One region of the Billgrantia diversa genome, then DNA from elsewhere that is predicted to be linked to it. Evidence: predicted binding sites of a transcription regulator. Region 1 holds the regulator's gene; each other region holds the start of a gene.
What was found. The regulator sigma-54, encoded in region 1, starts transcription at its own class of promoters, with help from an activator protein. The targets are predictions, from matches to a motif close to TGGCACNNNNNTTGCTNT.
Positions count from the first base shown of each region.

Region 2: the regulator sigma-54 is predicted to act here: its motif matches at 1,202-1,219, upstream of glnL (nitrogen regulation protein NR(II)).
Region 3: the regulator sigma-54 is predicted to act here: its motif matches at 899-916, upstream of ytfE (iron-sulfur cluster repair protein YtfE).
Region 4: the regulator sigma-54 is predicted to act here: its motif matches at 1,136-1,153, upstream of HNO52_RS20120 (amino acid ABC transporter substrate-binding protein).

Region 1 is NZ_CP053382.1:2,901,362-2,903,563, forward strand. It holds gene lptB (LPS export ABC transporter ATP-binding protein) at 1-20, shown strand, start outside; gene HNO52_RS13410 (RNA polymerase factor sigma-54) at 178-1,599, shown strand; gene hpf (ribosome hibernation-promoting factor, HPF/YfiA family) at 1,708-2,016, shown strand; gene ptsN (PTS IIA-like nitrogen regulatory protein PtsN) at 2,023-2,202, shown strand, end outside.
Region 2 is NZ_CP053382.1:311,737-313,938, reverse strand. It holds gene ntrC (nitrogen regulation protein NR(I)) at 1-41, opposite strand, end outside; gene glnL (nitrogen regulation protein NR(II)) at 34-1,080, opposite strand; gene HNO52_RS01490 (DUF4124 domain-containing protein) at 1,408-1,974, opposite strand; gene glnA (glutamate--ammonia ligase) at 2,144-2,202, opposite strand, start outside.
Region 3 is NZ_CP053382.1:144,210-146,411, reverse strand. It holds gene norR (nitric oxide reductase transcriptional regulator NorR) at 1-807, opposite strand, end outside; gene ytfE (iron-sulfur cluster repair protein YtfE) at 950-1,606, shown strand; gene HNO52_RS21200 (methyl-accepting chemotaxis protein) at 1,682-2,202, shown strand, end outside.
Region 4 is NZ_CP053382.1:4,316,134-4,318,335, reverse strand. It holds gene HNO52_RS20125 (amino acid ABC transporter substrate-binding protein) at 17-1,039, shown strand; gene HNO52_RS20120 (amino acid ABC transporter substrate-binding protein) at 1,216-2,202, shown strand, end outside.

The DNA of each region.
Region 1 (2,202 bases):
GGGAAGACTTCCGCCTATAACGCACTTTTTCTCATCATGCAAGCGCATGATCTCTAATTAATTATTTGTATTAGGCATGCATATTGCCAATGGCATGCTTATTGCACCCACCCCTCTTGCAAGTCAGCGTCCGCCAGTCTAGGGTAGAGTCTTTCCGGCAAATGAGCCCTTACCCTCATGGCCATGAAAGCATCCTTGCAATTGCGCGTCGGCACCCAGCTGACCATGACTCCCCAACTGCAGCAGGCCATTGCCCTGCTGCAGCTCTCGACCCTCGATCTTCGCCAGGAGATCCAGCAGGCGCTGGAATCCAACCCTATGCTGGAGCTCGACGACGGCTTCGGCGAGCAGGCCGCCAGCGAAATCCAGAGCGATGATTGGGCCGACGAGATACCCAGTGAGCTTTCCACCGACAGCGACTGGACGGATACCTATCCCGACCATGGTACGAGCTCAGGCAGCGCCACCGGCGAAGGCCCGGATTTCGAGCGCCAGGCCTCGGCGCAGACGCTGACCGGCCATCTGATCTGGCAACTGGCGATGACCGACTTGAGCGACCGTCAGCGTCAGATTGCCGAAAGCCTGATCGATGCCGTCGACGGCACGGGTTACCTGGCCCAGCCCCTCGAAGAGATTCGCGACGGCCTGCGCCGGCAAGGACTAGAAGGCTTGCCCACACGGGAAGTCGAGCAGGTCTTGCTGCGTCTGCAGCAGTTCGAGCCGACCGGCGTGTTCGCTCGCGACCTGCGCGAGTGCCTGATGCTACAGCTGGCTGCGCTGCCTGACGATACACCGCTGCTGCCCCAGACTCGTCGGCTGGTGCGCCAGTTTCTCGAGGCACTGGCCGCTGATGATCGTCGCCTGCTCAAGCGTCGTCTGGGTCTGGACGACAAATCGCTGGACGAGGTCATTGCCCTGGTTCGCTCGCTCGATCCGCGTCCCGGCAGCGCCTATGCCGATGTCGGCAGCAGCTACGTCACGCCGGACCTGGTCGCTTACCACGATGAATCCGGCTGGCGCGTGGAACTCAATGCCGAGGCCCTGCCCCGGCTACGCCTCCAGCCCGACTACGTGGCGCTGGTGCGCCGTGCCGACAAGAGTCAGGACAACCAATTTCTCAAGGATCACCTGCAGGAAGCCCGCTGGCTGATGAAAAGCCTCGCCAGCCGCAACGACACCCTGCTGCGGGTTGGGCGCGAGATCATGGCCCGCCAGATCGACTTTCTCGAACACGGCGAGGAGGGAATGAAACCACTGGTGCTGGCCGACATTGCCCAGGCGGTGGAGATGCACGAATCGACCATTTCGCGGGTGACGACACAGAAGTTCATCCATACGCCCCGCGGCGTTTTCGAACTGAAGTACTTCTTCTCCAGTCATGTCGGCGGCAACGGTGACGGCGACGTCCACTCGAGCACGGCGATCCGCGCCCGTATCCGCAAGCTGATCGCCGAAGAGACGCCGCGCAAGCCGCTCTCCGACAGCCGCTTGGTCGACCTGCTGGCCGCGGATGGCATTCAAGTCGCCCGCCGCACGGTTGCCAAGTACCGTGAAGCTCTGGGAATTCCTTCCTCGAGCGAGCGCAAGCGTTTTCGCTGATGCCTCGAATCAACCTTGATCCCCGACAATCCCGCCGCTCGAGGGGGTATGCAGGGCAGTAAAAAGGGTTACAATCGAGCTACCACCCGAAGGACGAAGGAGCTTGTCATGCAAGTCAACATCACCGGCCATCATGTTGAGCTGACCGATTCACTGCGTGACTATGTGAGCGAGAAGCTGAGCCGCGTCCAGCGACACTATGACAACATTACCAATGTGCAAGTCACGCTCTCGATCGAGAAGGAGCGTCAGCAGGCCGCCTGCACGCTGCATGCCGCCGGCGCCGATCTGCATGCCGAAGCTTCCGATCAGGACATGTACGCCGCAATTGATGCGCTGACCGACAAGCTCGATCGTCAACTGGTTAAACACAAGGAAAAGGCCCAGGCTCGCGCCCAGGGCGCCGGCATTCGCTGAGTTGCCATGACACTGGAAACCATCCTGCCTCCGGAACGCGCTCTGTTCGACGTTCCCGGGGGCAGCAAGAAGAGGGTGCTGGAGTTCTTCAGCACCTTCATTGCGCAGAATACTCCGAGCCTCGACAGTCAGGAGGTCTTCGGCAGACTCGTCGGTCGTGAGAGGTTGGGCAGTACCGGCATCGGC
Region 2 (2,202 bases), 1.9 Mb from region 1:
CGGTCGTCGTCGACCACCGCGACACGTGCGACATCAGTCATGGCGCCTCTCCAATGGAATAAGCAGACGAAACTCGGTATGGCCGGGGCGGGAATCGCACTCGATCAGCCCTTGGTGCTGATGCAGGATGCCCTGGGCGATGGACAGTCCCAGCCCACTGCCGTCGGCGCGACCCGAGACCATGGGATAGAAAAGGGTTTCCTGAAGGCCCTCGGGAACGCCGGGGCCGTTGTCGATCAGGGCCACCTCGCAGACCAGGCGATGGCGCTCCGCACCCAGGGTGAACTGACGGCGCGCCCGGGTACGAAACAGCAGGCTGGGGGCTTCGGTGCCGGCCGCGGTCATCGCCTCCATGGCGTTGCGAGCCACGTTGAGCACCGCCTGGATCATCTGCGCCTCGTCGCCGGGAAAATCCGGCAGGCTGGGATCATAATCGCGCTCGATGGCCACCGACGGTGTCTCGGCCATCAGCAGCGTACGCACCCGCTCCAGCACCTTGTGGATATTGAGCGGCTCATGGTGCACCAGCTTGTTCGGTCCCAGCATGCTATCGACCAGGTCGCGCAGACGGTCGACCTCTTCGACAATGATGCGGGTGAACTCCTGCAGGCCGGGGTCGTCGAGGTCGCGCTCGAGCAACTGCGCCGCACCGCGGATCCCGCCCAGGGGATTCTTGACCTCATGGGCCAGGCCGCGCGACAACACCTTGATCGCCTCCTGGCGATTGAGCAGCGCCTCCTCGCGGGAGATGCGCAACAGGCGGTCGCGCGGCTCCATCTCCACCAACAGCTCCACCGTCGACAACGGCGTCACCGTGTAGTCGATCGTGACCACGGCACCGCCGACCAGCGCCAACCTGACCTCGCGCTGGGTGAAGGGGTGCTGGTCGTCGCGCGCCTTGGCCAACACTTCGCCCATGCCGTCGTCCTCGGCCAGCAGGCTTGCCAGGCGGAGCCCTTTCACCCGGCCCAGGCTGACCGCCAACAGGGCTTCGGCCGCCGGATTCATCCAGCTCAGCCGCAGCTCGTGGTCGAGCAGCAGCACCGCCGTGGTGAGGTGTTCCATCAGGCGTCGATACATTTACGACCTTCCTCGTTGAAACTCAGGAGTGCATGGAGCAATACGTGCATCGTCATGGCGCATCGGCGGGATCACCGCAGCCACCGTCCCGAAGCCAGGCAGCGCTCTGGTTGAAACATTTCAAGCAAGAAGCGCGCCAACCCGCGGCGGCGCAGCAGGGCGCCGTTTCAGGGCGAATGCAATGAACCCCTATGCACCACTATGGTGCAACAAGGATAGAAGCGCCAAATCAGGAGGCACATATTTCCCCCAACATGGGGCATCGGGGGGAACAAGGAAGGGCGAGCCTAGGAGAACAACGTACTCAGATCGAGGTGGCGCCTCGGCTCAACCGCCATCCTGCGGCAGCGTCACGTTGGCGCGCTGCACGTAAAGAGAGACCGGCGGGCTGCGATGGCGTACCTGCCCCCGGGCATCGAGCAACTCCGCCTGCAGCACGTATTCGCCACGGCCGAGATCGTTGAGCATGAAGGCGCGAGTATGCATGGGAGTCTGGCTCACCCGGCCGTCGACCAGTAGTCGCACGCTGTGATCGGGACGCAGCTCCGGCTCGATGGCCAGCTCCACTTGCAGGTTGCCGGCATAGCTTGCGGGGAGGTCCGCCCCGTGCTCCGGCGAACGGATGCGGAAGGTCCCGTAGGGCATGAACGGCTGGCCCGGGGCCTCGCCCATGCGTGGGGCAACACCCTCGACGCGCGGCGGCTCTGCCTGGCGCCCTTCGACCGGCGAAGGAATCACGGTCAGCGGCGCTAGCTCGACCGGCTCGCCGCCATGATTGGGGTCGTCGGTGAAGATCACGTTGCCTTGTGCATCGGTGGAGCGATAGATCGACGTGGCCAGCGCCCCCTGCGCCAGTACCAGGCCCAGCAGACACAGCACGATCGCCTTGCCCATGTGGACTCTCCCTTAGACGGCGCCTCGCGCAGCTTCGCTGCCGATCGGCCGATGTCCCAATGAATGTGTTTCCCTGCCACTTTTCGCAACTCAGTGTACGACAAAAAAAGGGCTCCGCGATGCGGAGCCCCTCTTGGCGAACCGGCGCCATGGCGCCGGACGCAACAGCTTAGCAGCTGTAGTACATGTCGAACTCGATCGGGTGCGTGGTCATGCGGATACGCTCGA
Region 3 (2,202 bases), 1.7 Mb from region 1:
CCGGTCGGCCGTGGCTCCCGAGAAGGCTCCCTTGACGTGACCGAACAGCTCGCTCTCTGCCAGCGTCTCCGGCAGCGCCGCGCAGTTGACCTGAACCAGCGGCTGCTCACGGCGCGGCGAGCGTTGGTGCAGGCGACGAGCAAACAGCTCCTTGCCCACGCCGGTCTCACCGCTGAGCAGCACCGGCAGGTCGGACTCGCCCACCACGTCGAGCTCGTGCAGCAAGCGTTGCAGTACCGCACTGTGCCCGAGAATCTCGCCTCCCTCTCCTGGCGCTGAAAGAGTGGGCACGCCCTGGCGCGCCATCCGCAGCGCACGCACTTCCTGCTCCAGGCGAGAAACGCGCACCGCGGCCTCGACCAGCAGGGCATAGCGCTCCAGCAAGAGACCGGACGCCTCGTCGAAAGTACCGGCCACCAGAGCATCCAGGGTCAGCACGCCCCAGGGCTCCCCCTCGACGTGCAGGCTGATACCCATGCAGTCGTGCACATGCAGCGGTTCATCCGGCTGTTGCTCGACCAGCCCGTCGTAGGGATCGGGCAGTGTCGAGTCCGGCGGGAACAGCGTCGAGCGGCGGCTGGTGAGGATGGTGGCCAGGCGGGGATGACGGGCCACGTCGAAGCGCCGCCCCAGCGCCTCGCGTACCAGGCCGTCCACGGCCACCGGCGCCAGCACGTCGTCCTGCAGCCGCAGCAGGCACACCGCGCCGCAGTGAAACCCCTCGCGCAAGGTACGTACCAGGCGCTGCAAGCGCACAGCGCTGGGCAGGTCGGCGGCGAGATCGGCAAGAAGCGAGTGATCGAGCATGGTTTAATTTACCCAGCAAAGGTGTAATTAACCTTACCCGACTAGGGTATTTTTCACCACTGACTAACTTAACTGATTGAAATAAAAACCTTGGCACGGCGATTGCTTAGACAGGAAGACATCATCATTAGAGGAATATCGTATGAGCCTGCTGGAACAGTCCGTTGGACGCATCGCCCTTTCGCTGCCTGGCGCCACCCGTATTTTTCATACTCACAGCATCGACTTCTGCTGCGGCGGGCGCATCAGCCTGAGCCAGGCCGCCGAGCGGGCCGGCCTGCACGTTGACAAGCTGGTGGCCGAACTCGAAGCGCTACCGGCCGTCAGCAGCGAGCAGCGCGACTGGCGCGAGGCCAGCAACGACGAGCTGATCGACCATATCCTCACCCGTTATCACGACGTGCACCGCGAGCAGCTACCTGAGCTGATCCGCATGGCGCGCCGGGTCGAGCAAGTCCACGGCGACCACGACAGCTGCCCCAACGGGCTTGCCGACCTGCTGCTGGTGATCTATCAGGAGATGGAGAGCCATATGCAGAAGGAGGAGCAGATCCTCTTTCCCATGCTGCGCCGTGGCCTGGGCGCCCAGGCCCAGGGGCCAATTGCGGTGATGCGCCATGAGCACGACGACCATGGCGAGAACCTCGAGCAGGTGATGCGACTGACCAACGACATCACCCCGCCCAAGGGGGCCTGTACCACCTGGCGCGCTCTGTATACCGGTCTGCGCGAGTTCCGTGAAGACCTGATGGAGCACATTCACCTGGAGAACAATCTGCTGTTCGAACGGGCCGTCTGACATCGGTTCGTGCCGCCGCCCGCTTTGCCGGGCGGCGTTTTTCCCGCCTCGACACCCCTGCGTAAAGGAGTCCCCATGCGCTTCTGGAAACGCGCCCCAACCTCAGCGAGCGCCGCCTCGCCAGACGACGCCGCCACACCGCTCGACGAACGCGACCGGATGCAGGCGAGGATCGATACCCTGGAAGCCGAGCAACGGCTCCACCAACACCTTTTCTCCAACCTCACGGGCTTTGGCGACTCCATGGTCGCACTGCGTGAATCCTTTTCCGAACTCTCCGGCCTATTGGTGGACAACCAGCGCATCACCGATCATACCGCCAGCGAATCATTGCAGAGCCAGGAGGCGCTCAACGCCATAATCGACGCACTGCGAGCACTCAATCAGCGCATCGGCCAAGCCGCCGAGGATGTCTCCTCGCTGCGAGGCGACGCCGATCGCATCGGTAATTTCGTCCACCTGATCGAGGAGATTTCGCTACAGACGACGCTTTTGGCCTTCAACGCCAGCATCGAGGCCGCCCGCGCCGGCGATGCCGGGCGCGGCTTCGCCGTGGTCGCGACCGAGGTACGAGAATTAGCGACTCGTACCGGTTC
Region 4 (2,202 bases), 1.4 Mb from region 1:
ATAACGAGGGAACGACATGACCCAACATGGCAGGTTGGCTTGGCTGGCATCGTCGGTGCTGATGCTTGGCGGCATCGGCTTGGCCCAGGCGGCCACGCTCGACGATGTTCGCGAGCAGGACCAAGTGCGCTGTGGCGTCAATGCTGCCCAGCCGGGCTTCTCGGCGCTGGACGACGAAGATGACTATCGAGGCCTGGATACCGACGTCTGCCGGGCCATCGCCGCCGCGGTGCTGGGTGACGCCGAAAAGGTGCACTTCGTGCCGCTGAACTCGGTGGAACGGTTCACGGCCCTGCAGTCGAGCGAAGTGGACGTGCTCTCGCGTACCACGACCTGGACCTCGAGCCGGGATACGACGCTGGGCGTCAACTTTACCGGCGTCAGCTACTACGATGGCCAGGCCTTCCTGGTGGCCAGCGATCTGGGTGTTGAGAGCGCCACGGAGCTCGATGGGGCTGCAGTGTGTACCCAGTCCGGCACTACCAGCGAACTCAACTTGGCCGACTACTTCCGCGCCAACGGCATGGAGTACGAGCCGGTGGTGTTTGACTCACCGGAGCAGTCGATAGCAGGTTTCGAGGCAGGGCGCTGCGATGTGCTCAGCTCCGATGCTTCCCAGCTCTACGCTCAGCGTATGCAGCTTGCCGACCCTGACAGCGCCATGGTGCTGCCCGAAGTCATCTCCAAGGAACCGCTGGGGCCGGCCGTACGGCAGGGCGACGACCAGTGGTTCAACATCGTCAAGTGGTCGCTGTTCGCCATGCTCAATGCCGAGGAGTTGGGCATCACTCAGGCCAACGTCGACGAGATGCTCGAATCCGACAACCCCGACATCGCTCGCCTGCTGGGCCGCGATGGCAACTACGGCGAGGGCATGGGGCTCACCGTGGACTGGGCTTACCGGATCGTCAAGCAGGTGGGCAACTACGGTGAGATGTTCGAGCGCAATGTGGGTGCCGGCTCCGGTTTCAATATTGAGCGCGGCCAGAATGCCCTGTGGACCGAGGGCGGGCTGCATTATGCGCCGCCGGTGCGCTGAGGCATGCCCGGTTGCACCAAAGCGGGGCGGCGGTTCAGGCTGGATCGCCTCCGGCACGACCGTTGAATAAGAGTTTTGCCTGCACTATCCCTGCCTTGGAACAAACCTTGCTAAGGTGCTGGCACATGCTCCGGCATGCATCGTCCAAAAGACAATAGACCTACGAGGGATCTTTCATGCGCGACAACAAGAACAAGTGGGTGCTGCTCACTTCCGCAGCGGCACTGGCTTTGGGAACCGCCGCCGTGGCCTCCGCCGACACACTGGAGAACACTCGCGAGCGCGGCGCCGTGCAGTGCGGCGTTAGCGATGGCCTGCCGGGCTTCTCGGCACCGAACGACCAGGGCGAGTGGCAGGGTCTCGACGTGGATGTCTGCCGCGCCGTGGCGGCGGCGGTGTTCGGCGATTCCGAAGCGGTGCGCTACATCTCGCTGAACGCCGTCGAGCGCTTCACCGCTCTGCAGTCGGGCGAAGTCGACGTTCTCTCGCGCAACACCACCTGGACGACCACCCGTGACACCACCTTGGGTCTGAACTTCACCGGTGTGACCTTCTACGACGGTATCGGCTTCATGATCCACAAGGACCTGGGAGTTTCCAGCGCCAAGGAGCTCGACGGTGCGGCGATCTGCGTCCAGTCCGGTACCACCACCGAGCTCAACGTGGCCGACTATTTCCGCGCCAACGACATGCAGTTCGACCCCATCGTCTTCGACACTTCCGAGCAGACCGTGGGCGGCTACGAGGCCGGCCGCTGTGACGTGCTGACCTCCGACTCCTCGCAGTTGGCAGCGCTGCGCATCCAGCTCTCCGATCCAAGTCAGTCGGTCATCCTGCCCGAGATCATCTCCAAGGAGCCGCTGGGCCCGGTCGTTCGCCAGGGCGACGACCAGTGGTTCAACGTCGTCAAGTGGTCGCTGTTCGCCATGCTCAACGCTGAAGAAATGGGCATCACAAGCGAGAATGTCGACGAGATGCTCGAGTCCGAAAACCCCGACGTCGCCCGTCTGCTAGGCCGCGATGGCAACTACGGCGAGGCGATGGGCCTGGACGCCAACTGGGCCTACAACATCATCAGCCAGGTAGGCAATTACGGCGAGATCTACGACCGCAACGTGGGCATGGACTCTCCGCTCGAAATCGAACGCGGCATTAACGCGCTG